Linked DNA regions of Endozoicomonas gorgoniicola. The protein of the gene in region 1 interacts with the protein of each later gene in a pairwise test. Links are inferred from orthologs where the notes say so. Each region holds a gene or a part of one and is shown in the gene's direction. Other genes may lie near its edges. The genes, in order: rlmN, NX722_RS01580 and ftsZ.

Evidence for each region.
Region 2: the proteins of rlmN (region 1) and NX722_RS01580 interact in binary tests that used the Escherichia coli proteins (3 or more experiments, as listed by UniProt). The link is inferred for Endozoicomonas gorgoniicola from one-to-one orthologs.
Region 3: the proteins of rlmN (region 1) and ftsZ interact in binary tests that used the Escherichia coli proteins (3 or more experiments, as listed by UniProt). The link is inferred for Endozoicomonas gorgoniicola from one-to-one orthologs.

What each region holds. Positions count from the first base shown.
Region 1 is NZ_JAPFCC010000001.1:947,222-957,267, forward strand. The notes cover bases 4,910-7,907. They hold rlmN (23S rRNA (adenine(2503)-C(2))-methyltransferase RlmN), read left to right. Parts: upstream 4,910-5,834; coding sequence 5,835-6,980; downstream 6,981-7,907. Other genes in these bases: NX722_RS04395 (CAP domain-containing protein), read left to right, coding at 4,910-5,087; ndk (nucleoside-diphosphate kinase), read left to right, coding at 5,356-5,787; pilW (type IV pilus biogenesis/stability protein PilW), read left to right, coding at 7,077-7,847; NX722_RS04415 (helix-turn-helix domain-containing protein), read left to right, coding at 7,837-7,907. Also shown: NX722_RS04375 (hypothetical protein), read right to left, coding at 1-625; NX722_RS04380 (alanine/glycine:cation symporter family protein), read right to left, coding at 890-2,272; NX722_RS04385 (helix-turn-helix domain-containing protein), read left to right, coding at 2,626-3,213; NX722_RS04390 (VOC family protein), read left to right, coding at 3,278-3,613; more of NX722_RS04395, read left to right, coding at 3,774-4,909; more of NX722_RS04415, read left to right, coding at 7,908-8,853; hisS (histidine--tRNA ligase), read left to right, coding at 8,960-10,046.
Region 2 is NZ_JAPFCC010000001.1:345,640-355,659, reverse strand. The notes cover bases 138-3,109. They hold NX722_RS01580 (DEAD/DEAH box helicase), read left to right. Parts: upstream 138-943; coding sequence 944-2,275; downstream 2,276-3,109. Other genes in these bases: NX722_RS01575 (MATE family efflux transporter), read right to left, coding at 2,393-3,109; NX722_RS01585 (hypothetical protein), read left to right, coding at 138-872. Also shown: more of NX722_RS01585, read left to right, coding at 1-137; more of NX722_RS01575, read right to left, coding at 3,110-3,739; NX722_RS01570 (SMI1/KNR4 family protein), read left to right, coding at 3,907-4,311; NX722_RS01565 (hypothetical protein), read right to left, coding at 4,425-4,991; oxygen-dependent tRNA uridine(34) hydroxylase TrhO, read left to right, coding at 5,298-6,314; NX722_RS01555 (hypothetical protein), read right to left, coding at 6,280-6,918; NX722_RS01550 (hypothetical protein), read left to right, coding at 7,223-9,634; NX722_RS01545 (FKBP-type peptidyl-prolyl cis-trans isomerase), read right to left, coding at 9,881-10,020. UniProt on the Escherichia coli protein: DEAD-box RNA helicase involved in the assembly of the 50S ribosomal subunit at low temperature. Exhibits RNA-stimulated ATP hydrolysis and RNA unwinding activity. Acts before DeaD.
Region 3 is NZ_JAPFCC010000001.1:2,881,096-2,891,121, reverse strand. What follows is about bases 1,115-4,092. They hold ftsZ (cell division protein FtsZ), read left to right. Parts: upstream 1,115-1,980; coding sequence 1,981-3,204; downstream 3,205-4,092. Other genes in these bases: lpxC (UDP-3-O-acyl-N-acetylglucosamine deacetylase), read left to right, coding at 3,304-4,092; ftsA (cell division protein FtsA), read left to right, coding at 1,115-1,915. Also shown: NX722_RS13225 (cell division protein FtsQ/DivIB), read left to right, coding at 1-543; more of ftsA, read left to right, coding at 680-1,114; more of lpxC, read left to right, coding at 4,093-4,218; NX722_RS13205 (M23 family metallopeptidase), read left to right, coding at 4,519-5,454; preprotein translocase subunit SecA, read left to right, coding at 5,718-8,459; bifunctional glutamate N-acetyltransferase/amino-acid acetyltransferase ArgJ, read left to right, coding at 8,612-9,841; NX722_RS13190 (Nudix family hydrolase), read left to right, coding at 9,948-10,026. UniProt on the Escherichia coli protein: Essential cell division protein that forms a contractile ring structure (Z ring) at the future cell division site. The regulation of the ring assembly controls the timing and the location of cell division.

The sequences.
Region 1 (10,046 bases):
GTGGCTTTGAGTTTTGCTTATCCAGTGTCGATAAAAAAACAGGTGCAGTAGACAGCCCTGCCATCAATATTCCCGGCGTACTTGAATCGATAAGGCTGTTTTCATTGAGATCATGGGGGTTCGAAGTACGCTTCAGGCCAATATAGAAGTCATTTGCCAGCCTTGCTTCAGGGGTTAGCGGAACACCTATCAGTTTTTGACCTTTCTCCAGAGTGATACTTTTTTTGACCTTATAGCTTTTTTTCCAGTGATCCGGAAGAAGGTGATAAGTTCCCTTGGCATAAACCATACTTAGCCCCTCGCCTCGCTGACCAGGATTCGGCAGTAGTGTTTTAACGCCGGGTCCGGGCAGCAGAAAGGCCGTATTCTCTTTATCTTCCGGCAGTCTGAAACGGTTATATTCTTCGATCGTCTCATCAACAGGCTTTCCGTCTGGAAAAAGTACGACGCATCGGGATATCTGATTGTAGGGAAATTGCTTTTGAATATTGCTTAGTACTGTCGCCGCAGCTATTTGAATTGATTTGCTCAGCCTGTCTTCCTTATCTACGGAAGAATTGCACAGATCACTTAATGTTTGAGTCTCTTTTGAAGTCATAACCGTTGACGTATATTCCCGGCGCATGTCTTGTGCTGTAGCAGGTAGACACGGAAATAAAAAAGTTAACGGCAATGTTCGTATTATGAAGGAACTTAATGAGAAGCTTTTCATGAGGATTGAAGTATACGTGTGTAAACGCTTGAATATAGCTGTTTATAAACCTCTTGCTATTCAGATTATTTGTTTTTTTAAAATGCTACCTGACAGTTGGCGTTGCTGCTTTATTAAATAGAAAGCCATGAACTCTGTAGAATTCATGGCCTGCTCTGCTAAGGGTATTGTCAACAATTATTCAGTGATGCTCCTGCCTTCTTTTTCGGCGGCTTCTTTTGCCAGATAGTCGCGCACCAGCCTGAACACTACAGGGCTTAACAGCACGAGAGCGATAAGGTTAGGTATGGCCATCATGGCATTCAGAGTATCAGCAACCAGCCAGATGAAGTTAAGGTTCAGAGTTGCGCCAATGGGCAGGGCTATGATCCACAGAACCCTGTACGGCTTCACTGAACGAGGGCCAAACAGATATACGAGGCAGCGCTCACCGTAAAAACTCCACCCCAGGATGGTAGTAAAGGCGAAGATGGTCAGCGAGAACGTAACAATGTAGTTACCAACGCCCGGCATGGCTTTGGCAAATGCCATGGAAGTCAGGGCTGCACCGGATTCACCGGAAGTCCAGAGACCAGAGGTGATAATCACCAGGCCGGTGATGGTACAGATAATAATGGTATCGATAAAAGTACCCAGCATGGCAACCATGCCCTGACGAACCGGGTCTTTGGTTTTGGCAGCAGCGTGGGCAATCGGGGCAGAACCCAGACCAGCCTCGTTGGAGAAAATACCCCGGGCAACACCAAAGCGAAGTGCTGCCCACACGGCTGCACCGGCAAAACCACCGGTAGCGGCAACCGGCGAGAAGGCATAGGTGAAGACCAGTGACAGAGCTTCAGGAATGGCAGCGGCATTAATCGCCAGAACACCCAGCCCGGCTAACAGATAGGTAATGGCCATAAAGGGAACCAGCGCGCCAGCGACCTGACCAATACGACGGATGCCGCCAATTAGCACCAGGCCTACCAGAACCATCAGGGCTACACCAGTTACCCAGGTTGGCAGACTGAAGTTGGCTTCCAGAGCCGCAGCGACCGAGTTGGATTGCACCGTGTTACCGATACCAAAGCCGGCGATAGCCCCAAACAGGGCGAACAGTGTGCCGAGCCATGCCCAGCGGGAACCCAGGCCATTTTTGATATAGTACATAGGGCCGCCATAATGGTTGCCTTTGTCGTCTACTTCCCGGAATTTTACAGCCAGTACCGCTTCTGCAAACTTGGTGGCCATACCTACCAGTGCTGTACACCACATCCAGAAGAGGGCTCCGGGACCACCAAGGAAGACGGCAGTGGCAACGCCGGCAATATTACCGGTACCAACGGTAGCCGACAGGGCCGTCATCAATGCCTGAAAGGGTGAGATTTCCCCCGCCTTGTCGTCGCCTTCTGCCGGTGTACGACCACTCCATAATAGTTTGAAACCGGTTCCCAGCTTGAGCAGTGGCATCAGCCGCAGACCCAGCATCAGGAATAGCCCTACCCCCAGAATAAGAACAAGCATTAACGGTCCCCAGACGACCCCGTTAATGGCGTTCACAATATTTGTTATTTGTTCCATGGTTTTATCCGCTGTTAGCTTGTTGTTCAGCTGCGTCACAGACCGGAGATACATCACTAACCTTGTGAAAATTCCAGCAAAAATCGTCCGTTCGCAGGTGGCTTTAACTTAATGAATTAGGTGGGAAAATTCAACGGAGGCTCAGACTGCATAAGGTCTGGCGGGTTTCATATAGGAAACAAATGTCGTCAATCAGGGAGTCTTCCTTTAATTCACGGCTCGGCTTGGTTACTATTGCCGATACTTCTTTAGTTGCCCTTTTTCAGTTGCTCCTAAGCTGGATCAATTCATGCAGGTGAAAAATAAAAATGACTGAGCAGGCTTATTTTTTACAACGCGAAAAACAGTCAGTAATGGTTACGCGCGGCGACAGAGAAGCGTCTGTTGAGCCTCTGCAACTGGGGCAGCGGGTTCGGGATATTCGACAGAGCAAGAACCTGACCCTTGAGGAAGCCAGCAAGCTGACCGGGCTGGCACGTTCCACCCTGTCGAAGATCGAAAATGAACAGATTTCCCCCACGTTTGCAGCGGTCACCAAACTGGTCACTGGATTGGGGATTGATATTCCACAGCTGTTCACCCAGCCCGACACCCGAACCTCTGCCACTGGCAGGCGCGCCATAACCCGTAAAGGGGAAGGGCAGTTGCACCCTACCACGACCTACGAACATGAGCTGCTGGCAGATGAGTTGTCGGGTAAGCGCATGATTCCCTACCGGACCACCGTGTTTGCCCGCTCTTTTGATGACTATCAGGACTGGGTGCGGCATGAGGGGGAGGAATTTCTGCTGGTATTGAGCGGTCGACTGGCGCTGTTTACCGAGTTCTACCAGCCTGTTGAACTGGATGAAGGCGACAGCGCTTATTATGATGCCGAAATGGGACATGTGCTGGTATCGCTCAGTGAAGAAGACGCTGTGGTGTTGTGGGTGACCGCCTGATTCTAAAGCAGCCTGAAGGGAGTGATGCCATACTATGGGGCAGAATCTACAGGAGAATAAAGGCATGAAATACCATCATCTTGGTATTCCTACCCAAGAAAAGTTAAAGGACGAGAAACACCTGCCTCACCTGAAAATGTATGTCAGCGGCTTTGGGCGCAACCCTTACGGAGTGGAATGGATGCGCTTTGAAGAAGACGCCGACTACCCCGAGCTGGTGAAGACCGTCCCTCATGTCTGCTTTGAAGTGGACGACCTGCAGGCTGCCATTAAGGACAAGCACGTCATCATTGAACCAAACAGTCCCAGCCCCGGGGTGTGGGTCGCTTTTATTGAGGATAACGGTGCGCCGGTAGAATTTTTGCAGGTAGACCGGACGATTGCAGAGGCAGGAATATAAAAGGCTGTCAGGATTTCAGGGTGTTGCTGAAATTTTCAATAGAGGGAAGTTCAGTAAGGTTGCAGCCCGGCGACGGGTTATAAAGACTTTCAGACACCGGAACTTATTGTTCAGGCTATAGTCCATGCTTGATTATGGTTTGAACAGGTATGCATACACAATGAAATCTGCTGTTAAATGGTTGTTGGTGCTTCTTGTCACGATTAACTCTGCAGGGTTAATTGCTGAAGATGACAGAAATGCAGAAGATACTAAAGCGGTGTTGGACATACTGAACAGCGAGCGGAAAAATGCAGGTATTCAGTCTGTTTATCAATTTAATAAAGCCCTGGAAGACGCTTCACGCAGGCACTGCCTCTACTGGTCTGAACATTATGATCGGCTGAGACAGAGCCTGAATACAGGTCAAATCAGCTGGCATGATGAGCAGGATATAGCGGGTTCAGAGTACTACACAGGCAATATGAGAGAGCGGGCGAAAAAGCAGGAATATACTTCCGGTGTTGCTGAGAATATTCATGTAGGTCTTGAAAGTTGGGCTGAAGCCATAAGTAGCTTAATGAGTTCAATGGGACATAGATTGAACTTTCTGAATCCGAAACTTAACGATATTGGGTTTTATAGCTGCCGTATTGAGTCAGTTTTTCCCAGTGAGTCACGAAGGCTTTATGTCTTTATGATGGGCAATGACTATGGTCGCGTGTTCAATGAGAAGACCAGGGAACTCTGCGCAAAAGAAGCGTTTAAGAACTGTCCTGCGGGCATGAGGACCTGTTCGGTCATTTTTTGCGGTAATGGTCTGGGAGTCCTGGAGTCGCGCGTCAGTTATGACGCAGCCAGTCTGGTTCGCCAGCAGAACAGCGGCTTTGTGATGTACCCGTTTAATGGCGCTGTGGTTGATCCTTTGTCCTCAAACCTTAAACATTATGATGACGATCCTGGTCCGTTAAGGGGGCAGATGATCAGTGTTGAGTTGCTTCCGGAGACACAAAAGCAAATTTTCGGTCTGCTGATGATGTTGGTTGACATCCGTTCAGATGAAATTTTAACCCTGGTTCCAGTCAACAGAGGTTTGCCCGCAAACCGACCGGGAATAAATGCCTGGATACCACAATCTCCCCTGAGGGTGGGCGGTCAATACCGCATGGTGATGAAGTATAACCACTTCAGCGACGGATGGCAGGTGCGGGAATCTGAATTTACCGTTCAAAAGCCGGAAGGGAAGGTGATCAATATTTCAAACCTTCAACAGACAGTGTCTGTCAAAAAGGGAGAGGTGAACCTGCTTGTTATTGACTGGAACCTGACCCCGCGAAAGGCAATCAATAACATTAAGACTGTTTACTGGGAGTCAGGCAACTACGTGACTAAAGTTGTGGGGGATAATGTGATCAAAGTTCAGTCCTACGTAGACAGGTTGATTATCAGAAATGCCGACAACAACATGGAGATCAGCGTTAATGCCCGGGATTAGGCTTTACGGAGGTTGATGAACTCCGTCAATGAATGTAACAGATTCGCTGCCTGCAACGTGTAATCCGACGGCGGGCTGCGGGTCATAAAGACTGACAGTTCCACTGTCATCGTTTACAATGCCGCCATGCCATTCTGTAGCGATACTCCTGTAAGCAAGGCTCTGGAACTTACAGATGGTCGTGAAGAATGTCTCGAACTGAATTATAAGAACGGCCTTTTTCTTCGGAATAATAGGCCACGAACAAAAATGAGTTTGGAGAGTGTAAATGGCCGTAGAACGCACTTTATCGATTATTAAGCCGGACGCTGTTGCAAAAAATGTAATCGGTAAAATTTACAAGCGCTTTGAAAAAGCAGGTCTGAATATCGTTGGCTCACGGATGATCCATTTGAGTCAGGAGAAAGCAGAAGGCTTTTATGCAGAACATAAAGAACGGCCATTTTTTCCTGATCTGGTGGCCTTTATGACGTCTGGCCCGGTCGTAGTGTCTGTCCTGGAAGGAGACAATGCCGTTGTCCTGCACAGGGAACTGATGGGAGCGACCAATCCGGCTGAAGCAGCACCAGGAACCATCCGTGCGGATTTTGCTCAAACCATTGACGAAAACGCCGTACACGGTTCTGACTCTCCAACATCAGCAGCTCGGGAGATCGCTTATTTCTTTGATAAAGCGGAACTCTGTCCGCGAACGAGATGATAGTACGATTGCCGGGTATAAATACCCGGCGATTTTGAGGTGTAAAAATGTCAGAAACAGTCGGTCAGTCCGTCTCTGAAGTAAATGAAATGGCTAAAACCAACCTGCTGGGTCTGTCCCGCAGTAAGATGGAAGCCTTTTTTGTCAGCATTGGTGAAAAGAAGTTCCGCGCTCAGCAGGTGCTGAAGTGGATCCACCATGAGCGTGTTGACAGCTTCGACGACATGACCAATGTCAGCAAGGCTCTGCGTGAGCGACTGAAACAGGTCGCTGAAATTCGCGGGCCTGAAATCGTCAGCAGCCACTTTTCCGAAGACGGCACCTGCAAATGGGTCGTACGGGTAACCAGTGGCAGCTGTGTTGAAACCGTTTATATCCCTGAAGGAGACCGTGGCACGTTGTGTGTTTCCTCTCAGGCAGGCTGCTCCCTGGACTGCAGCTTTTGTTCGACTGGCAAGCAGGGGTTTAACTCGGATCTGACAGTGGCTGAAATCATTGGTCAGGTCTGGGTGGCTGCCCGTCATTTTGGCAATGTACCTGCCAAAATAGACCGCCGTATTACCAATGTGGTGATGATGGGAATGGGCGAGCCGTTGATGAACTTCGACAATGTTGTGGATGCCATGAACCTGATGATGGATGATTTTGGCTATGGCCTGTCCAAGCGTCGGGTAACCCTGAGTACTTCCGGTGTTGTGCCTATGTTGCGAAAGCTGGGCGAGGTGACGGATGTTTCGCTGGCGGTGTCCCTGCATGCGCCGAACGACGAGCTGCGTAATGTGCTGGTTCCCATCAACAAAAAGTACCCACTGGCTCAGTTGATGGATGCCATTGATTTTTACATGAACTCTCTGCCCGACAATCGTCGTGTAGTGACCATCGAATACACTCTGCTGGCGGGTGTGAACGATCAGCCGGAACATGCAGAGCAACTGATTCAGCTGCTTAAGGATGTGCCATGCAAGCTGAATCTGATACCCTTTAACCCATTCCCCCATTCCGGTTATGAGCGCCCCAGCAATAATGCCATTCGCCGTTTTCAGGAGAAAATGCAGGCTGCGGGTTTCAATGCAACCGTGCGCAAAACCCGGGGGGATGATATCGATGCTGCCTGTGGCCAGCTGGTGGGTCAGGTCAATGACCGTACCCGCCGGAGCCAGCGTTATATCGAAGCCAGGCAGCTGGAAGCCTGATAAGCCTTTGCAGAGCAGTGCGCCTCATGAACTGAGTGTGCTGCCCTGATGGACAGTACTAATAATTTGGCCAGTACTAATAATTTGGGGAGAGACATGACTGCAAAACGGAAGCTTTGTTCAGCTTTCATGTTCGCATTGCTGAGTATGATGTTGTCGGGGTGCGTGTCCACAGGAAACCGGCCGACAGATAAAAACCAGGCAGTCCGAAGTTATATCGATCTGGCCAGGGGGTATGTGCAGCAGGGTTATACCGAAAATGCCATCAAACCTCTGAACCGGGCTCTGGAACTTCGACCCGGCTCGCCGGATGTGCATGCTATGTTTGCCCTGGTGTATCAGCTGCAAGGTGAAGACAAGTTGGCTGAACAGTCGTTTCGCAAAGCGCTTTCTCTCAGTTCCGGTTCGGCAGAAATACACAACAACTATGGCGCATTTCTTTTCAGCCAGAACCGTTTGAGCGAAGCTTACCGTCAGTTTACACTGGCTGGAGATGATGTTCGCTATTCTCAGCGCAGTCGTGTTTTCGAGAATATGGGGCGGGTTGCGTTGCAGCAGGGGCAGCGCAGTCTGGCTCGGCAGAATTTTGAAAAATCCCTGAAACTTAATGCCAATTTGCCCAGATCCCGGCTGGAACTGGCGTCTCTGCTTTATGAGCAGGGGGAGTACCTTCTGGCCTGGGAGCATTATCAGACATTTGTCACACTGTCGTCGCAAAATGAGCGTAGCCTGCAGCTGGGCATCAGGCTGGCCAGAGCCAACGGCGACAATAACGCTGCAGCCCGTTATTCTAATGAGCTGCAGCGTTATTATTCCAGCCCGGAAGCGGGACGGAATACCCGGAGTCGAAGCAGTTATGACTACTGACTTATTAGAAACAAAGACCGATACAAACAGTGAAAGCCTCTTGGACGAATCCACACAGGTCGATGCTCAGTCGACACACGAACAGGAAAGAGAAGAAGGCTTGCAATCTCCAGGTGAGCGACTGCAACGATTCCGTGAGCAGAAGAGGCTGACAACCGAAGAGGTGGGAGAAACCCTTAAAATTCCTGCGTCGTATATTGATGCCATTGAATGCAGTGCGTTTGATAAATTGCCAGGGTTGATGTTTGTCCGGGGTTATCTTCGGAGTTATGCCCGCCTGGTGGATCTTGACCCGGATGAGATTATTCAACGGTTTGATCAGTTCACCGGAGACAACGGTAAAGAAACACCCAGGCTGTCTGAAGGAAAAGATGTAGAGATTCGTCGTCAGGTTTCTCCTGTCGTGAGTATTGGCGGTGCGATCAGTGTTATTGCTATTTTGCTGGTGGTGGCATTCAGTTATTACAACTGGGGTGGTGGGCGTGTAGCCAATACGTCTGCTGTTGCTGAAGTCTCTGAAAGCCCGGCCGTCCCTGAGCCTGAGCCTGAGCTTATTGTTGGCAACCCCACTCATCCGGTGACGGAGGCTGCACCAGAACAAGATGATCAGGAAGAGCAGCCTGCAGATTCCGTTCAGCCTGATGAAGAACTGATCGCTCCGGCGGTGTCTGACAATGCCCCTGAGACTGCTCAGACAACAGAGCAGGAAGTGTCGGGTATTGCTCCCGTTGAGCTGGCACTGCCGGATGAGACGCACCTGGTGATTCGCTTTATTGAGGATTGCTGGATTCAGGTTCGTGATATGGCGGGAAAAAGCCTTTATACCGATGTGCAAAAAGCAGGATCCACTCTGGATCTGGAAGTTCCTGATACCATTCAGGTACGCTTTGGCAACGTAGCCGGTGTTCAGTCTGCCACCTTCCATGGTGAACCGGTAGAGGTGAAGGCCACTGAACCGGGCCGCAATGTGGTGAGCCTGGTGCTTGGCTCTGAAGATGCCGGTTAATCTGTATTTTGACTGTTATCATTAAGCCGGAACCGTTATAGTTGCTCCTTTTGTCCGGTCAGCCCTGTCTGGTCGGCACAGTTGAGGATTTAGAGGGCGTCAGAAGTTGGCAAAGCAACTGAAAGCTATTCGTGGCATGAACGATCTCCTGCCAGATCAGAGTCCGGCATGGCAATATCTTGAAGGTAAATTCCGGCAGCTGATGGCTAACTACGGCTACAGTGAGATGCGTATGCCTATTGTTGAGCCCAGTGGCTTGTTCAGCCGTGGCATTGGTGCCGGTACCGATATTGTTGAAAAAGAGATGTACACCTTTGCTGACCGCAATGGTGAAAGTCTGTCAATGCGTCCGGAAGCCACCGCAGGCTGTGTACGCGCAGCGATTCAGCATGGCCTGCTGTATAACCAGGTTCAGCGTCTGTGGACGTCCGGCCCCATGTTCCGTTATGAGCGTCCGCAGAAAGGTCGTTACCGCCAGTTCTACCAGTTCAGTGTGGAAAGCTTTGGTATGGCCGGTGCGGACATTGATGCCGAACTGATTCTTCTCACCGCCCGTTTCTGGAAAGAGCTGGGGCTGACTGATCATGTGCGCCTGGAGTTGAATACCCTGGGTACGCTGGAGGCTCGTAAGAACTATCGTACAGCTCTGGTTGAGTACCTGAGCCGGTATGAATCCGAACTGGATGAAGACAGCCAGCGTCGCCTGAGCATCAACCCGATGCGTATTCTCGACAGTAAAGATGCACGTACTCAGGAAATCGTTAAAGATGCGCCTGTCCTGCAGGATTATCTGGATGATGAGTCTCGCGAGCATTTTGAAACACTGAAGCAGATTCTTGATGCGGCAGGTGTTAACTATATTGTAAATCCAACCCTGGTGCGGGGGCTGGATTACTACAGTCGAACCGTGTTTGAATGGATTACAGACAGCCTGGGCGCCCAGGGAACCGTGTGTGGCGGTGGTCGTTATGATGCCCTGGTGGAGCTGCTGGGTGGCAAGCCAACGCCCGCCGTTGGTTTTGCCATGGGGCAGGAACGACTGGTCCTGCTGCTGGAAACCCTGAACCTGATTCCGGACAGCGTTAACAAGACCATTGATGTTGCGGTAGTTACCCGTGGTGAAGGTGTGAGTGGACGATCCATGCCGGTGCTGGAAACCATTCGCAACCGCCTGCCGGATCTTCGTATGCAGG
Region 2 (10,020 bases), 600 kb from region 1 along the record:
TAGTTTGTCTGGTACTCACGATACTCACCACAGGGGTAAAAGCATTTGCCCCGCCTCAGGTTTATGCTCTCGGCCAGTGGGATGGGAAACTGTGCCTGATCGATACCTCCGGCAACGAATCCACGCTGGTCTGTAATGATGATCCGCTTTTTGAAAAGGTCATGACCAGCAAAAGGCTTCCTGACGACTCAAAATTCCTTGATCGTTGCCCCACCCCCTGGGTAAAAAGAAACATCTGTAACATTATCAGTATTCAGGAATTACCAACCAGTCCACAGGAACGATTACAACAGCTGACTTCCAGTACTGCCTCCTCTGTTCTTGACCAGATCAGCCATTTTTTACAAAACTCCCTGGACGATCTGGCAGAAGATGCCATATCAATCGGCCTGCCCCTCATAATGACCTACAGACTTTACCCCGGCTACGTCAGTCTTCTCAGTGGGCTTGTGCTGTTTGAAGCCATGAATCTATTGCTGAGTCCGATCGGAGACGCGGTAGGGGATGTTTTTGAACAGCACCAGAATGGCTACTCCCATACTGAAGGCGAATCTGAGCTGTCGGTTCGCGGGATTGTCAGCAATAAAGTCGAAGACCATGTAAAAGTAGTCGGTTATCTGGTTACTTATAAGTCAACTCTTATCATACAGTTCCTTGAAACGACTTATGGACTGAACGCCCTGGACATGACCGATGGAGGAGTCGTCAGTTTAGGTAGCCAAACCGGACTGTTGCTGATCAAAAAAGGCGTTTTTGTCTACAACACATTGCAGATGGCAGAGCATTACCGCTGGTTAAACGAGTTCTCAGACGCGCTTTCAGATGTTGTCACAGACATGCTGTTTGGCGAACCTTGTTCAGTTAGGAGATAGCTTTTTCAGTCCTTCCCACATAGAATGCCTGCCTCTCAAATTTCCCATCATTTTCTGCCGAGGACCCGCCCTTGATTTTCTCCGAACTGGCACTGCATGAACGCCTGCAAAAGGCTCTGGACCAACAGCAATTCACTCAGGCAACGCCCGTTCAGGAAGCCACAATTCCTGAGGTGTTAAAAGGCAAGGACCTTATCGTCAACGCAGAGACCGGCAGTGGTAAAACAGCCGCTTTTCTGTTGCCCATGCTGCATCACATGCAGAATAATCCGGCACCCCGTTCCAGCACCCGGGGGCTGATTCTGGTACCCACCCGGGAACTGGCACGTCAGGTTATGACAGAGTGTGAAAAACTGGCGGGCTTTACCTGGCTGAAAGCAGGCATCATTACCGGTGGTGACGATTTCCGCCATCAGGTTAACACCCTGCGCAAGAACCCGGAAATCCTGATCGCCACGCCGGGGCGCCTGCTGGAACACATGGAAAACAGCAACACCGATTTCAGAGACCTCGAATATCTGGTGCTGGACGAAGCTGACCGGATGCTCGACTTTGGCTTCAGCCCCGATATGCTTAAAATTGCTGACGAATGCCGTAAAGAACGCCAGACCCTGTTGTTTTCTGCCACGATGAAACCCAAAGGCATGGGCGAGCTTATCCGGCTTGTACTGACAAACCCGGAAACCATTACCCTCAGTACAGCCCGCGACAAGCATGAAAACATTCACCAGCAGATCATGCTGTCTGACGACAATCCGCACAAGGAACGTCTGTTGAGCTGGCTGCTGAAGCACGAACCCTTTGACAAAGCACTGGTCTTTTCCAATACCCGCAACAATGCCGAGCATCTGTTTAATCTGCTGGAAAGGCAGGGGTTACAGGTGGGTGTACTGCACGGTGATATGGATCACAAACACCGCAAACAGATTATGAACCGGTTTCAGGATGGCCAGATCAATATACTGGTCGCCACAGACGTAGCAGCCCGGGGTCTGGACATTAAAGGTGTGCAACTGGTTATTAATTTCGATATGGCCCGAAGTGGTGACGATTATGTGCATCGAATTGGCCGTACCGGACGTGCCGGTGACAAAGGGCTGGCTATTGCCCTGATTGGCCCTAACGAATGGAACCTGATGTCCAGTATTGAGCGTTACCTGAAAACCCGTTTTGAAAAGCGCTCCATTAAAGAGCTGCGCGGTTCATGGAAAGGTCCGAAAAAGGTCAAGGCTTCCGGTAAAGCGGCAGGATCGAAAAAGAAAAAGGCCAATAAAAAAGACGTCGACAAATCCAAAGCTCGTCATCGTGTGAAGAAAAACATCGGTAAACGTCGTGAGCCTTCTGACACCTCCAGTACTGCAGTCGATGCAGGCTTTGAACCACTGCGTCGAAAGAAAAGCTAATAGCTCCAGAAGATAGCCCTTCTGCTTCTCATCACAGGCTTTCTGACAGAAAGCCTGTGAACACCATTCATACAGACTCTTCATGCAGACTCTTTATACAAACAACGTCACAGAGGGTTAAACGCTGTTTCTACGCAACTGATCCCAAAAACGCTTGAGGAAATACACACTGATCAGGGCAGTCGTAACCTCTGTCTGCAACAAATTGTACCAAATGGCATTAACCATAAATAAGCCTGGCAATAAGAATAATCCTGCCAGCGGCAAAACCAGAGACCGCAACATGGAAATAACCGTGGAATAAGCGGCTTTATCAACCGACTGATACAGTGTCGCCGTCATCAGATTGATACACATAGGTACTAATGATAATGCATACAGCCGCAATACATGCCCCCCCAGAGCCAGCAATTGCTCAGATGGCTTATCAACAAACAGGGTCACAATAGAGTGGGCAAACACAACCATTCCCAGCGACAGGGTGAGGCCAATCACCATCACCAGCCCAAACCCGAGTTTGATGATTTCCTGAATCCGGTGGTTAAGCCCGGCACCATAATTGAAGCTGATAATCGGCTGGGCTGCCTGTCCGACACCATACACAAGAAGAACCACCACCCAGGTGCAGTTCAGGGCAATGGTATACACAGAAACAAACAGGTTACCGCCGAGCCTTAACAACACCCAGTTTGATATCATGATCACCACACCAAACGCAGATTCCATGGTAAATGTCGACACAGCGTTCCTGAAAATCAGTTTGGCAATGTGCCAGTCCGGCAGCACCAGTTTAAGCTTCAACGCCTGATTTGGGCGACGGAAGTGCAATAACAGCGTTCCCAACATGACCACCTCAGCAATACCCGTGGCACAAGCAGCACCTTTCATGCCCCAGCCAAATGGAAACAGGAACAGCCAGTCAAGAAAAACATTAGTGCAGGCGCTACCAATCATTGCCATCATAACCAGCCCGGGGTTGTCATCATTTCGGATGAATCCAGACATGGCCCAGCCAATACCACACGGAGTAGCAAACAGCGTTATCATGCCCAGATAATCTTTTACCAGGGGCAACAGCTCTTCATCAGCACCAAACAGGCAAGAAATGTTTTCCAGGTTCAGCAGTGTAAAAAACGTGAACAGCACCATAATGATACAGGTCAGGGAGAACGCCTGCTGAAACATAATCAGGCCTTCTTGTCTACGCCCTTCACCAAAACGAATCGCCATCAACGCTGAGCCGCTCACACCAATCGACACGGCAATCGAAAACATAAAAGTGAAGTAAGGGATTACAATATTAATTGCTGCAAGACCAGCGTATCCCATACGCTGACCAATAAAGATCAGATCTGAAATGATATATACAGACTTGATCATCATGCCCATAACAGAGGGCAGCAGATAATGCCAGAAACAGGTTGGCACAGGGTCGGTACCCAAATTGACAGCGACGCTGCTCACGTTTGATTACCCGAAAAAGCCAAATTTACAACCGAAACGCACTATGACAAAAGACAGTCCATAGCACTTCCAGCCTATTATACCCCACATCTGTCCGCCTAAATGTGATCACGCTACAGGTGAGCAATGTTAAACTAGGGCAAACTATTGTTACTGGATAAAGACCGATGGAAGATGTCATTGAAGAACTTCGGGAAAATGCGGAACAGGTAGCCATTCCGCTGGATCTTCCCAACGAAGATGACCTGATAGAAATAGAGGAACAGATCCTGCTGCCCATACCCTACGAATTTCGTGAATTCCTGTTACAGGTAAGCGATGTCGTCTATGGTTCAATGGAGCCGGTCACCATTGCTGACTCCCATTCACACACCTATCTGCCAGAAGTCACTGCAACCGCCTGGGATCTGGGTGTTCCCAGAGACCTGATCCCAATCTGCGAATACAATGGCGATTACTACTGCGTTTCCGCTGAAGGCGAAGTCGGTCTCTGGTCAGACGGTGAACTGCAGGAAGAAGAAACGTGGCCTACGGTCTGGCACTGGGCTAAGAACGTCTGGTTGCAAAGTTAACTGACAACACTTCCCGCTCTGTTGCTTTTCCAGGCAGCCATTACCATTAGGGAAAAATGCAGTGTTCATCCCTTCGGTGTTGGCACTGCATCGCCCTGACCAAATGACTGGAATCAGATTTTCGCAGAACGTGAGGCGGGTATGTGACTGACCGCCCCCCTGACAAGGCCAATCATGCCTGCAAGAGGCGTTAAAGCCAGCCCCACTGCCGCACCTGCAACTCCGCCAACAATATAGCCTGCACTTCCAGCCAGCGACTCAGCTGGACTGACTATGCTACCGAGTTGCCTGCCAGCTTGTGACCCTGGAAGGAAAACTGCCGCTAACGCTAAGGGTACAGTAATAGGGCACAGGGCTCCGAGAATTGCGGAAGCACCAACAAATTTACCCAGCTTCTCCGTAATGTTTGCGGCATACCGGGTACTGTTTACGATGGTGCTTTTCATGTAGCTGCCCGCCACTTTAAACGGTCGGGCTATTCTGCTCATGATGGATGTTTTTGGTGGCTTCGTCTGGTCGGCAGCCATCCGGGAAAGATACTTGTGTCCGTTTTCTTCCGTTACCCCCATTCCATTCAGCGTACCGGCCCCTCTGGGTTCATCGGAATGGAGTGTTGTATCAGATTGGCCGACCCCGAAAGTGCCGATTGTGGGATGATTAAGAAATTGTGTTGAGTGCATATCATTTACTCCTTATTCTTTTTAATTAAAAGTTATTATTGGTTGGCTTTTTAATACTCTTTAAATTATGACCCGTGCTTTTGAAAATACACTGACTACGCGGTTAGTGTGCCTAACACTTTATGGAAGAAACGCTTCCACTGACTGATACCCACTTCATAGCGAAGAAGACCGCAGCAGTATTTTCTAATCCCCGATTGACTGCTACACTCTCCACCACATTTAACCAACCCATCATCCGGCTTCCTGAACATATCCCCTGATAATGCGTTGTACAATCAATGGACAACAATATGGACAACAATAATGAAAACCGTTGTTTGCGCCCTCTACAAATTCGTGACTCTCACCGACTACCAGTCCCTGCGCCTGCCCCTGTCCGAGGCGATGCACCGACTTCAAATCCGGGGAACCCTACTGCTTGCCCATGAAGGCATTAATGGCACGGTGGCCGGAAGCCGTGAAAACATTGATAACCTTCTGGACTGGCTGAGAGATGATCCCAGACTAAGCGACCTGACCACCAAAGAGTCTTTCACGGATCAGCAGCCTTTCAAACGCACCAGAGTCAAACTGAAAAAAGAAATTGTCACCATGGGGGTCGGGAATATCGACCCGAACCTGAGTGCTGGCACTTATGTAAAACCTCAGGACTGGAACCGACTGATTTCAGATCCGGAGGTAGTCGTGGTCGATACCCGCAATGCTTACGAAGTCCAGGTGGGAACCTTCAGGCATGCTACCAACCCGCAAACCGAAACATTCCGGGAGTTTCCTGAATACGCTGACAAACACCTTGACCCGGCCAGACACAAAAAAGTCGCCATGTTCTGCACTGGTGGTATTCGCTGCGAAAAATCAACGGCCTACCTTAAACAAAAGGGCTTCGAACAGGTGTATCACCTGCAGGGTGGCATCCTCAAATATCTGGAAGACGTTCCGGAAACAGAATCACTCTGGGAAGGCGAATGCTTTGTCTTTGATGACCGCGTCACCGTCAACCACCAGCTGGAGCAGGGACAATACGACCAGTGTCACGCCTGCCGCCTGCCCATTACCGAGGAAGATAAAGCCAGCCCGTTTTATGAGCAGGGGGTCAGCTGCCCACACTGCCATAACAAACATTCCAGCCAGCAGAAGCAGCGTTTCAAGGAGCGGGAAAAGCAGATGCAGCTGGCTAAAGCCAGAGGCGAGGCTCATATCGGTGGGCAGGTTGCGGATACCGTAACATCACGACGCAAACAGAAAATCCGCGACAGGGAGCGTCAGCGCTCCCGAAGTCAGACGATCAGACAAAAAGCTGAGTCACAGCGTTCAGAGTAAGAAGCCCACTGCGAAAACTGTGAACCAGCAAGCCACTGGCTGCCAGAGTGGTCAGTGGAATCAGGCGCCTCTTTTCCTCTCGACTGAAATACCAGAAGGTTCCGGCAGACGTCACCATCAGCATAATCAACTGGGCAAAATGCGGTTCAATATCAAGGGAAGCCGCCATAATGCCAATGCAGCCCGCAATATTGATAAACAGCCACAACGGCGACAGCCTTTTCCCGATGCTGCCCAGAACAGGAAATTTTATCAATGCCCCTCCCGTCCAGGCTTTTGGCTGAATATCAGAAGACAGATGCAGGGCAATACCCAGCGACAAACCGGCAGCAATGGCAGGTAATGCCATAAAATACACGACCATCGGCAACAGTAAGGAATGCGTCAAGCCGGAACGATGGCTTAACCCTGGTATTAAAAAATCCCAGTCCGGCCAGCGTACTCCTGCCATCATGCCAGCCAGAAACAGAAGAGGGTTTTTCCATTGCGCAATCATTGTCCAGTACGGAAAAGCATTTTCCGCACTATAGACAGAAGCAGTTATAGCAATCGCCACCAATGGCGCAGTCAGGAGTCGCATAGACAACAAACAATCGACAAACAAACAAAATGGCTGCGAACTATACAACCATTAACCTACGAATTGAAAGGCAAAGATGGTTTGTAAAGACGTACTGGGTGATTGTGGTAAGCAGCCTGTCAAATCAACAGGTTTGGTTAAGTACCGACTATTTTCTTGCAGCCAGTGAATATATGGGCTATTTAATTCAGGGAAGATAATACTTCTCATTTGTATTAACAATTAATCATTAGATATACCATCCAGATCTCCGGAGGTTGTTTTCATTAATCCAGCTTCCGCCGGTATAGAGCAGCCTGCTTTGTTTGGCTGTGAGGACAGTCTTTATATGAATAAAGTCAAACGCTTTAACATCCTGTACCTGTTCGTACTTGTCATGTACGGATTTTTAGATAAAGCCGTGGCGATCCCCACAAACGCCACCACGCTTAGCACCACTGAGCAGCCTGCTTCTCCATCAGAGTCACCTATGGACCGTTTGAACAGGCTTTGTAATTTTTCGGTTAACATGGGTCGCCTGGATGCAAGTAACGATGCCATTGTGAAAGTCATTGCTGATGGCATGGAAAAATTTTTCCGGGAACACCCGGATGAAGAGATCAGGCGATGTATTATAGAGGTACCTGAACAAAAGTTTAATCTTGATAAACGTATTAATGGTTATAACGATTCCAAAAGTTGGCACGAAAGATTTGGCACAGCTTTTTTACTGGTTGGAAAGGCATACGGTGTCAACATTAGAGAGAATGAGGCATCGTGTACTATAGGGAGCACGTTTATCGCTGGAGAAGATAAAGGGGTTTCGAGTCATATACCGAAAACCTGGACCAATTATTTTTTTGTTACGGATGCAATTACTCTTGATTCCGGTCAAAAGCTTATTGGTATTCCAATTGATGTTAACAAGGTCGCATTGGCGGAAGACTATCATATTTCTATGGCACGAAGAATTTCTGCTAGCTTTTCATGCCATTGGCACTCAACAGACGCCACTTTTAATCAAAATACTAAAAGAGATAATCTTATAAGACTTGCGGGTTCTGGAGTCGTTATTTCAGGCATAACAAACGCCACTTCCTTTTCATATAGACAAAGCTATAGCAAACTGTGTTATCAATATGGGCATTTTGGGTCCAGAAGATTGCACCGTAGAACCATATATCCTGATATGGTGTATTCGGATATGATTAAAATAGACCTGCAGCCAATGAGCTTCAATTATCCCGAGGGATACAGTCTCATCAAAATCACTAACAGCAATCTGTTCCAGATAAATGACGCAATAGTTAATATGTCACTAGAAGAAAATCATCAGGATATTTTTTCAAGATGGCTTGATGACAGGGTGTTTATTAGTTTTCGCAATAATACTTTTAGCTCATGCTATGCCAGTAAAAACAGAGTTCCTAAGAAAGACATTGATACCCCTTTGAAAATAAATCTTCAATATACAGATTATTCAAACAATACGAGAAAAACTCATGTTTTGGATTTCCAGGACAACAAATTCATCACTGACGTCAGAGAAGTATTAGATTTAAAAGTTGCTCCAAATTCTGCAACACTCATAAAGGATAACAGCCTTACTTCTCTGGGTTTTAGTGCGGGAAGAACAGCAGGAATCATTATTTCTGGAATTACAAAGCCGGAGCTGGCAAGCCTGACCTCTCCAGGTTTCCAATTTGAAAATAATGACATTTCCGGTTTTATGACTTCGATTGCTCTGCTCGGACAGCTCGATCTTCACTTAAAATCGAATAAACTCTTAGGGAAGCAACAACCGTTTGGAAGAACGGACTTTCAGATTTATCCAATAAAACTTTCCGGTGATAACAACAACAGCTACCTGAAAGAAATTGAGTCTCCCTGCGAAGCTCTGGAAGAAACAAGCATAGAGGGAGGATTTATATTTTCCGATGGCACGCCCTGCCCTTCTGGTTACATATCTCCTTCTGCTTCCACTTTTACCACCACACCAATGACAAGCCTGGCAGCCACGTCTCTTATTCGCTCAGCTAGTCGGCTTCAAAGCATAACGCCGGGCATTCAGACGACGCCGGTTGTCACAACGTCAAAGGTCAAACTTTCGTCAGAGACCAACATTGCCCCTGCTGTCTCCCAAACAATGGAGAACAGAATCACAACAACAACCAGTACACCAGGTTCAGCATCTACTACCAGCTCAAATTCAATGCTTGTGAACAGCTCGCCGACACCATTGACCCCTTCTCCATCCATGCCAGTCATGTCGACACCCAGTGCGTCAGGCTCAGCACCCACTGTTAGCTCAAATTCAATGCTTGTGAACAGCTCGCCGACACCATTGACCCCTTCTCCATCCATGCCAATCATGTCGACACCCAGTGCGTCAGGCTCAGCACTCACTGTCAGCTCAAATTCAATGCTTGTGAACAGCTCGCCGACACCATTGACCCCTTCTCCATCCATGCCAGTCATGTCGACACCCAGTGCGTCAGGCTCAGCACTCACTGTCAGCTCAAATTCAATGCTTGTGAACAGCTCGCCGACACCATTACCCCCTTCTCCATCCATGCCAGTCATGTCGACACCCAGTGCGTCAGGCTCAGCACCCACTGTCAGCTCAAATTCAATGCTTGTGAACAGCTCGCCAGTACCACCGACACCATCGACTCCGTCTATCACTCCGTCCCTTGACGCAACCTGGAAAAACAGCTCTGAACTTGTGAAAAAAAAAACAGGAACTCCGACGCCTCCTTAAGTAACGGAGGCATAGCAGGAGTCAGTATTGGCGCGGGCGCGGTACTGGCAGGCGTATTTTGCGCTGGCTTATACGTTTACTATCGCTATAAGCGAGCAGTCTCCCAACCTTTTCCAGAAACCGAAGCCAATATTCCACTGACTGATTATGACTGTAAAATACCCTGATATATTACCGCTATAACGCAATAAAAAAGCCGGGCAGTTTGTTGTTACCTGCCCGGCTTTTTTAATCAGCATCCGCTAATTAATGCTCGTGGCCATCCGGCCCATGCACATGTCCGTGATCCAGCTCTTCCTGAGTGGCATCACGCACTTCCACCACCTCAACATCAAAGAACAGGTCTTCTCCGGCCAGAGTATGGTTGGCATCAATCACCACCTGCT
Region 3 (10,026 bases), 1.9 Mb from region 1 along the record:
AAGGTGGAAGCAGAGCTGGAACCGTTTCTGGTCAATCGTTTCTTTCATCTCGATCTGGAAGCGATGCGTCAGGCACTGTTGCAAATGCCCTGGGTTCGGGAAGCCAGTCTCAGACGACGCTGGCCGGATCGACTGGAGGTTTCCCTGCAAGAGCGTCAGGCGGTAGCCCGATGGAAGCAGGATAAATTAATTACTGGTGAAGGCGTTGTGTTTACCCCTGGGTCGGTGAGTGAATTTAAGTCGTTTCCGCTGTTATCCGGGGCGGATGATGAGGCACTTGAGGTTATGCAGCAATATCTGTCTATCAGTCAGTTATTGCGACCATTGGGGTTGTTGGTGGGCGGATTGCAACTGGGTTCGGCTGGTTCATGGCGATTCAGGGTTGATCATGTGACGGTTTATCTCGGTCGTGATCGGCGCATGGAACGGTTACAGAGGTTTGTCCGTCTGTACCATGCAAGGCTGGACAGTCGCTGGAACGAGGTAGAGCGTGTGGATATGCGTTACCTCAATGGTGCGTCTGTCGCCTGGCGACAGAATTAATGTAAAGGAAAAGCAGAAAGAGGCGGTGGTATCAGCGTGCTGACTGTCTGTGCTGACCATCTGTGCTGACCATCTGTGCTGACTATGAAAGTTATGCTGACTATGAAAGCTATTGCGGTTTAGGAAGATAAATGCCATGACATCGGCAGAGAACGGAAATTTGATCGTTGGGTTAGACATTGGCACCTCCAAGGTAGTGGCCATCGTCGGCGAGATTCTGGAAGATGGCGAGCTGGAGGTGATTGGTATTGGTTCCCACGCTTCCAGAGGTTTGAAGCGTGGTGTTGTCGTGAATATTGACTCTACTGTTCACGCCATGAAACGAGCCATTGAAGAAGCTGAATTAATGGCCGGTTGTCAGATTCATTCTGTTTATGCGGGAATTGCCGGTAATCATATCCGTAGTCTGAACTCCCACGGTATCGTGGCTATCAGGGAACGCGAAGTAACCAGAGCTGATATTGAACGGGTTATTGATGCTGCAAAAGCAGTAGCAATTCCTGCCGACCAGCGTATTCTTCATATCCTGCCACAGGAATATGTCATTGATTCTCAGGATGGCGTCAAAGAGCCGCTTGGGATGTCTGGCGTTCGCCTGGAATCAAGGGTGCATCTGGTCACCTGTGCGGTGAATGCCGCCCAGAACATTGAAAACTGTATACGACGTTGTGGGCTGGAAGTCGACGACGTCATTCTGGAACAGCTGGCATCGAGTTATTCTGTCCTGTCTGAGGATGAGAAAGAGCTGGGTGTCTGCATGGTGGATATTGGTGGTGGTACTACCGATATCGCCATTTTTACAGATGGTGCTATTCGCCATACTGCTGTTATTCCTATTGCCGGGGATCAGGTGACCAATGACATTGCCATGGCATTGCGCACACCGACCCAGCATGCGGAAGAATTGAAGATTAAATACGCCTGTGCACTGACTCAGCTGGCTGGTGCAGACGACATGATCAAGGTTCCCAGCGTGGGCGACCGCCCGGCTCGGGAGCTTTCCAGACAATCACTGGCAGAAGTCGTAGAGCCTCGTTATGAGGAGTTGTTTACGTTAATCCAGCAGGAGCTTCGTCGCAGTGGTTTTGAAGAACTGATCCCCGCAGGTATTGTCCTGACGGGTGGAACGTCGAAGATGGAAGGCGTTGTCGAGCTGGCAGAAGAAATATTCCATATGCCGGTAAGACTGGGAATGCCGCAAGCGGTGCGGGGTTTGGCCGATGTCGTATGTAATCCAATATATTCGACAGGTGTCGGGCTTTTGCATTACGGTCTTAAAGTCCAGCAGGATGGACGTAAGGAAGCAGTATACAGCAAGCAGGAGGACGGTGTGTTCAATCGGTTAAAACAGTGGTTTCAGGGTAACTTCTGATTGAACGCCACTGCCAATTTTTAGAAAATATCCTGTTTAAGGTGAGAGAATAAGGAGAGGGCCACATGTTTGAAATGTTGGAAGATAACGTGCCGCAGGAAGCGGTCATTAAAGTTATCGGTGTCGGCGGCGGTGGCGGCAATGCTGTCTGCCATATGCTGAACAGTCAGCTGGAAGGTGTAGAGTTTGTCTGCGCCAACACTGACGCGCAGGCTCTTAAGAAACAACATATGCAGGCGCATACACACCTGCAGCTGGGTGCTGGCATTACTCGTGGTCTGGGTGCCGGTGCCAACCCACAGATTGGTCGTGAAGCGGCCATGGAAGATCGTGATCGTATCAGCGATCTGTTGCAGGGTGCCGATATGGTGTTCATCACTGCTGGTATGGGCGGTGGTACAGGCACGGGTGCTGCGCCAATTGTGGCACAGATTGCTCGTGAAATGGGTGCATTGACAGTTGCGGTGGTGACCAAACCTTTCTCCTTTGAAGGTCGTCGTCGTATGTCAGTGGCTGAAGAAGGTCTGAAAGAACTGCAGGAAAATGTAGACTCTCTCATCTGTATTCCTAATCAGAACCTTCTGCCTGTACTGGGTAAGGATGTCAGCCTGCTCAACGCCTTTGGTGCTGCAAATGATGTGCTTCTGGGTGCAGTGCAAGGTATTTCGGAACTGATTACCCGTGACGGTCTGATCAATGTCGACTTTGCAGACGTACGTACTGTGATGTCGGAAATGGGTATGGCAATGATGGGTACGGGTTCTGCTACGGGTAGCAATCGTGCAGTTGAAGCCGCTGAACGTGCCATTCGCAGCCCGCTGCTGGAAAATGTTAACCTTCGTGGCGCTCGTGGCGTACTGGTTAATATCACCGGTGGTATGGACATGGGGCTTAACGAGTACACCGAAGTGAACGAAACGGTGGCCGAGTTCGCTTCTGAGAACGCCACGATTGTTGTCGGAGCCGTTATCGATACTGAAATGAGCGATGAGTTGCGAGTGACTGTGGTGGCAACCGGCCTGGGTAGTGAAGAGTCTGAAACAGACCCTGCCCTGAAGGTGGTTGACGGTTCTCGTCCGCGCACAACCCGCAACGATGGATCACTGGATCTTAAAACCCTGGATATTCCACCGAGCATCCGCAATCGTACCAAAGATGCGGAAGAGGCTGGCAGGCCTGCAACGGTAACCGCCGATGCAGAGCCAGAGCCACCAAAACGTCAGACAACATCGACTGACAATGTAGATTATCTGGATATTCCGGCGTTTTTGCGTCGGCAGGCTGATTAATTGAGTGTAAGTTACGACTTGTGTCAAATGTAACTTTTGTTACAATAAGTCGTTACATTCAAATAACAGGGACCTTACAGGTCGCGGAATTGCGTAATCATGATCAGACAGCGTACCCTGAAAAACATTATTCGTGCCACGGGAGTAGGGTTACATTCTGGCGAAAAGGTCTATTTGACCCTGAAGCCAGCTCCCGTTGATACAGGTATCATCTTTTGTCGTACGGATCTCGACCCAGTTGTAGAGATACCCGCACGTGCCGGGAATGTGGGGCAGACTACGCTGTGCACATCTCTGCAGAAAGATGGTATTCGCGTAGATACCGTCGAGCATCTTCTGTCCGCTCTGGCAGGACTGGGCATTGATAATGCCTATGTTGAAGTCAGCGCCCACGAAGTGCCTATTATGGATGGCAGTGCCGGTCCTTTCGTTTTCCTGGTTCAGTCTGCGGGAATCCGGGAACAGGAAGCACCGAAAAAGTTTATCCGGATCAAAAAGGAAGTCGCCGTTTCTGATGGCGATAAAACGGCTACCTTCAAACCTTATGCAGGCTTTAAGGTAAGTTTTACCATCGATTTTGATCATCCGGTATTCAAGAGTCGTTCGCAGACTGCTGCGATTGACTTCTCCAGCACTTCCTTTGTCAAGGAAGTCAGCCGGGCTCGTACATTCGGCTTTATGCGGGATGTAGAGTACCTTCGCTCCCAGAACCTGGCTCTGGGCGGCAGTGTTGATAATGTAGTGGTGGTTGATGACTACCGTATCCTGAATGAGGATGGCCTGCGTTATCACGACGAGTTTGTAAAGCACAAGATGCTGGATGCCATTGGTGACCTGTATCTGCTGGGCAATAGCCTGATTGGTCAGTTTGTTGGCGTTAAGTCCGGCCATGAACTGAACAACAAGCTGGTTCGTCACCTGCTGGAAAACCAGGAAGCGTGGGAAGTGGTGACTTTCGAAGATGCGGAAGTATCACCAATTTCTTACCTCAAACCTGTAGCGGTTACCGCTTAAACGGTATCCGGACTTCAGGGTATGGACTGCTGAAGAAAAAAGGCCGCTTTTAAAGCGGCTTTTTTTGTGGTTGCAGTAAAGCATTTTGTAACTCATTGAGTTGTAAGCAAAAAATCGATTAATTTCCCTGTTTTCAGGTCATTCTGTAGTAGTTTGTTGATCTGTATTCTTGCGGGAATTTGTTTGTCGGTGCTAAAGTCCTTCACTTGTTATAACTCTTGGTTCAGTGTTCCTTGTCCCAATATCTGGTCGGGATAAGTGAGGGACTGTATTTAAAAGGCGGGAGCCCAGGGCTTTTTAATGAAAGTCATAGTTGTCAAGCAGGATCATTCACGCACCCGGTCATTCAGAGTCAGTGGACAACGTCTGGCCGTTGCAGCGGCACTGGTCGTTACGCTGTCTGTATCTCTGGGTGGTGGCTTAATGTATGGCTTCCTTAAATATGATTCGGATATGATTCTGACCGAAGAGGGTCTGGAGAACTGGAAGCAGACACTACTGGGTCAGAAGCAGGATCTTGCCTCCGTTCGTGAAGATGCCGGACGCCAGCTGGATGCCCTGACATTGCGTCTTGCGGAACTGCAGGGACGTATTACACGACTGGATGCTCTGGGCGAGCGGCTGACGTTGCTGTCCAACCTGGACGATGGTGAATTTGATTTCAGTCAGGTACCAGCGCTGGGTGGTCCTGAGCAACAGCCTGACAGCTTTCAGGTTTACGCCAAACCATCGCTGACGGATGCGCTGGACAAACTGGCGGAACAGATTGATAACCGCGAGCAGCAGTTGCAGTTGCTGGACAACCTGCTGATAAACAAGGCGCTTGATGATGAAGCGTTCCTTAGCGGGTTGCCCGCCGCAAAAGGCTGGTTATCATCCCGCTTTGGAGCCCGAACCGATCCGTTTACCGGCAAGGACGGCTGGCATAACGGTATTGATTATGCCGCACCGCGCGGAACCGACATTCTCTCTCTGGGTGCAGGGGTGGTGGTCTGGTCCGGTGATCGGTGGGGCTTCGGCACAATGGTTGAGATTAACCATGGCAACGGTTACGTCACTCGCTATGCCCACAATGACTCAAATGTTGTCAAAGTGGGTGATATTGTGACCAGAGGACAGGTGATCGCCAAGATGGGAAGTTCAGGCCGTTCTACCGGATCTCATGTGCATCTTGAAGTATTGGAGAACGGTAAGGCTGTCGACCCTCAGCGATATATGTATCGGGCTGCGAAATGATCTGACGATTACAGGCGGTTCGGTAAAGGAAGTGTGGCGCTGCATTTCCAGCTGAACTACATTCTTTCCGGTTGTTCGCTGGGAGGATTGAAAACCGGGCGACGCGTTCATATATAAAGATGGGGATAGAATCTGGTCTACTGCCGTGATTTAGCAGTTTATAGTTCGCTGAATCACACAGACTGTACTAGCAGATTTTATGCGGTTTAAGTTTACCGGATTTAGCCCAGTAAACCGGTTGAGAGATAGTCAATCACACAAGTATGTTTGCTTCTTTAGTCAAAAAAATTATTGGTAGCCGTAACGACCGGCAGCTGAAACGAATGCGTAAGCTGGTTAAGGCCGTAAATGCACAGGAAGACAGTATTTCAAGCCTGTCTGACGAAGCGTTACGTGCCAAAACTCAGGAATTCAAAGACCGCTACCAGCAGGGGGAAACCCTTGACGCCATTCTGCCTGAAGCCTTTGCGGTGGTTCGTGAAGGTGGTAAGCGCAGCATGGGTATGCGCCATTTCGACGTTCAGCTGATCGGTGGTATTACCCTGCACGAAGGTCGTGTAGCGGAGATGCGCACTGGTGAAGGTAAGACCCTGATGGCGACCCTGCCAGCTTACCTGAATGCAATTACCGGCAAAGGCGTTCATGTTGTTACCGTTAACGACTACCTTGCCCGTCGAGATGCCAACTGGATGCGCACCCTTTACGAATTCCTTGGTCTGACAGTGGGTGTCGTGGTGCCACAGCAGGATCCGGAAGAAAAACGGGCGGCTTACCTGTCGGACATCACTTACGGTACCAATAACGAGTTTGGCTTTGATTACCTGCGTGACAATATGGCCTTCCGCAAGGAAGACAAATTTCAGCGTCCTCTGCACTTTGCGGTTGTCGATGAAGTCGACTCTATCCTGATCGACGAAGCCCGTACGCCTCTGATTATCTCGGGTCCGGCGGAAGACTCTTCTGAGCTGTACCGTCAGATGAACGAACTGGCTCCAAAGCTGGAACGTCAGATTGAAGAAGTGGCCGAAGATGAAGAGCCTACCAAGCACTACACTGTTGACGAGAAAACCCGTCAGGTTGAACTGACTGAAGTGGGTCACCAGTTTGTTGAGGAAATGTTGCAACAGGGTGGCTTGCTGCCTGAAGATGAAAGCCTTTACTCTTCGCACAACCTGACCATGCTGCACCATGTCAATGCTGCGCTGAAAGCTCATGTGCTGTTTACCCGCAATGTTGAGTACATTGTTCAGAACGGTGAAATCCTGCTGGTTGATGAACACACGGGTCGAACCATGCCGGGGCGTCGTCTGTCTGAAGGTTTGCATCAGGCACTGGAAGCGAAAGAGAACCTGAAGATTCAGGCGGAAAGCCAGACCATGGCTTCCACCACTTTCCAGAACTACTTCCGTATCTATGAAACACTGTCCGGTATGACCGGTACTGCCGACACTGAAGCGTTCGAACTGCGTCAGATTTATGGTCTGGATGTGGTGGTTATTCCTACCCACAAAGAAATGGTGCGTAAGGATCATAACGATCTGGTCTATCTGACCATCAATGAAAAATACGACGCCATCATTGAAGACATCAAGGCAACTGTTGCTGAAAATCGTCCGACTCTGGTGGGGACGGCTTCGATTGATGCTTCCGAGCACCTGTCTGTTGCCCTGGACAAAGCGGGTATCAAACACAGCGTTCTCAATGCCAAATTCCACGAAAAAGAAGCTGAGATTATCGCTCAGGCTGGTAAGCCGGGTGCTGTAACGATCGCCACCAACATGGCAGGTCGTGGTACCGATATTATTCTGGGTGGTAACTGGGAAGCAGAGCTGGCTCTGATTGAAAACCCAACCAAAGAACAGGAAGACCAGGTTAAGGCTGAATGGCAGCAGCGCCACAATGGTGTGCTGGATGCCGGTGGCCTGCATATCATCGGTACCGAGCGCCACGAGTCCCGCCGTATTGATAACCAGCTGCGTGGTCGTGCCGGTCGTCAGGGTGACCCGGGCTCATCCCGCTTCTACCTGTCTCTGGAAGACAACCTGATGCGTATCTTTGCCTCTGACCGGGTGAAGAACTTTATGAAAGCCCTGGGTATGGAAAAAGGTGAAGCGATTGAACACCGCATGGTGTCTAACGCCATCGAAAAAGCCCAGCGCAAGGTGGAAGGCCGTAACTTCGATATTCGTAAGCAGCTGCTGGAATACGATGATGTGGCCAATGACCAGCGTAAAGTGGTTTACACCCAGCGTGACGAGCTGCTGAATGCCGATGATGTGGTAGAAAACATCGCGGTGATGCGTGAAGATGTTGTCAACGAACTGATCTCCGAATTTATTCCACCACAGAGTCTGGAAGAGCAGTGGGATATTAAAGGTCTGGAGAAGAAGCTGGAAACTGAACTGGCTGAAAATCTGCCGGTACAGAAGTGGCTGGATGAAGACGACCGTCTGGATGAAGAAGGGCTGCGTCAGCGTATTCTTGAATCCGTTGTAGAAAGCTACAAGAACAAAGAAGAGCTGGCGGGCGAAGAATCCCTGCGCAACTTCGAGAAGCATATTCTGCTGCGTATTCTGGATGACAAGTGGAAAGAGCACCTGGCAACTATGGATCACCTGCGTCAGGGTATTCATCTGCGTGGCTATGCCCAGAAGAATCCGAAGCAGGAATACAAGCGTGAAGCCTTTGAGCTGTTCCAGCACATGCTGGAAGACATTAAAGGCGACACCATTCGTATTTTGTCTCATGTGCAGGTCCAGCAGGACGACCACACGGCAGAGGAAGAAGAACGCCGTCGTCAGGAAATGGCCCGACGCATGCAGTTCCAGCACGCTCAGGCTGGCGGTATGGCTGCCGGAGAAGAGTCTGAAGAGGCTCAGGAAGCTGAGGGCAGTGTGCCGCATCCAGAGCCTTTCGTTCGTGAAGGACGCAAGGTGGGTCGTAATGAACCCTGCCCCTGTGGTTCTGGCAAAAAGTTCAAACAGTGTCACGGTAGAATAGCTTAACAAAAATAGCTTAACGCCTGCCGAACAGCACTGAGTCGCAGAAACGGGTCGCACTGGTTGTACTCCAGGCGACCCGTTTTCTTGTGTTTTTTGTTTAGTTTTCCTTTTTTGAAAAACTGGGGTAGTTTTATCGACTTCAGAACAAAGATTAAATGGGAGTCGTTATGGCTGTTGGTTCCGGTAACTGGCCTGAGGTTAAAGCCGTCAAGGGATTTCGTCTGGGGACGGCGGAAGCAGGGATTCGCAAAATAAACCGCCGGGATCTGGTGGTGATGGAATGGGATGAAGGGGCGAGCGTCGCCGGTGTTTTTACTCAGAATAAATTTTGTGCGGCTCCGGTACTGCTTGCTAAAGCTCGTCTTAACCAGAATCCCCGCTGTTTTGTGATCAATACCGGAAATGCCAATGCCGGCACCGGGCAACAGGGAATGCAGGCTGCAAAACAATCAGCCGCAGGTGTTGCAGAGCTGCTGAATATTCCTCCAGAATCGGTTTTGCCCTTTTCTACAGGCGTTATCGGGGAGCAGCTCCCCGTTGATCGCTTGTTGGCGGGTTTGCCAGCAGTAATAGCAGATTTGTCCGAAGAGGGCTGGCTTAAAGCCGGAGAAGGTATTCTGACCACCGATACCCGCCCTAAAGGTGCCTGTCGTCAGTTTGAGGTTGATGGTGTGGTGTATACCGTATCGGGCATCAGTAAAGGATCAGGAATGATTCGCCCGAATATGGCGACCATGCTGGCTTTTATTGCGACCGATGCCGCTGTTGAACAACCTCTGTTGCAGAAGCTTCTGAATGATGCTGTAAACCTGTCGTTTAATCGTATTTCTGTGGATGGAGATACATCGACAAACGACTGCTGCATGCTGGTGGCTACTGGCAAAACAGGTTCAGAACCATTGAACTCTGAGGCGTCGGATTTATACGTCGGTTTACGTCAGGCAGTGAATGAAGTAGCGATTGAACTGGCTCAGGCGATTGTCCGTGATGGAGAAGGCGCGTCCAAGTTTATTACTGTGAGTGTCGAGCAGGCTGATACCGTGGCAGATGCACTGGAAGTTGCCTACACCATTGCTCACTCGCCACTGGTGAAGACTGCACTGTTTGCCTCTGACCCAAACTGGGGGCGTATACTGGCGGCGGCTGGTCGTGCTGAAGTGGATTCACTGGTGATTGAGCGGATTGCCATCTGGCTGGATGATGTCTGTATCGTCGAAAATGGTGAACCGGCTGCTTCGTACACAGAAGCGGCAGGTCAGGCAGTGATGGATCAAGAGGAGATTACCATCAGAATTTCTCTGGGTTCAGGTGATATAACCGAGCAAATCTGGACGACCGACCTTTCCCACGAATATGTCCGCATTAATGCGGAATATCGCAGTTAATTATTCTTTAAAATTCTAATCTGTCGTTGACTCAAACAGTAGTCATAATGCTTAAATTATGGCTACTCTATGTTTCTCTATCTGATTCCATGAAATGAGCTTTACCATGGCGCAAAAACAACAACCGGACCAAGAACAGTCTGACGATGTCGTGCATGTTGCAGTGGCAGTGATTCGTGGCGACG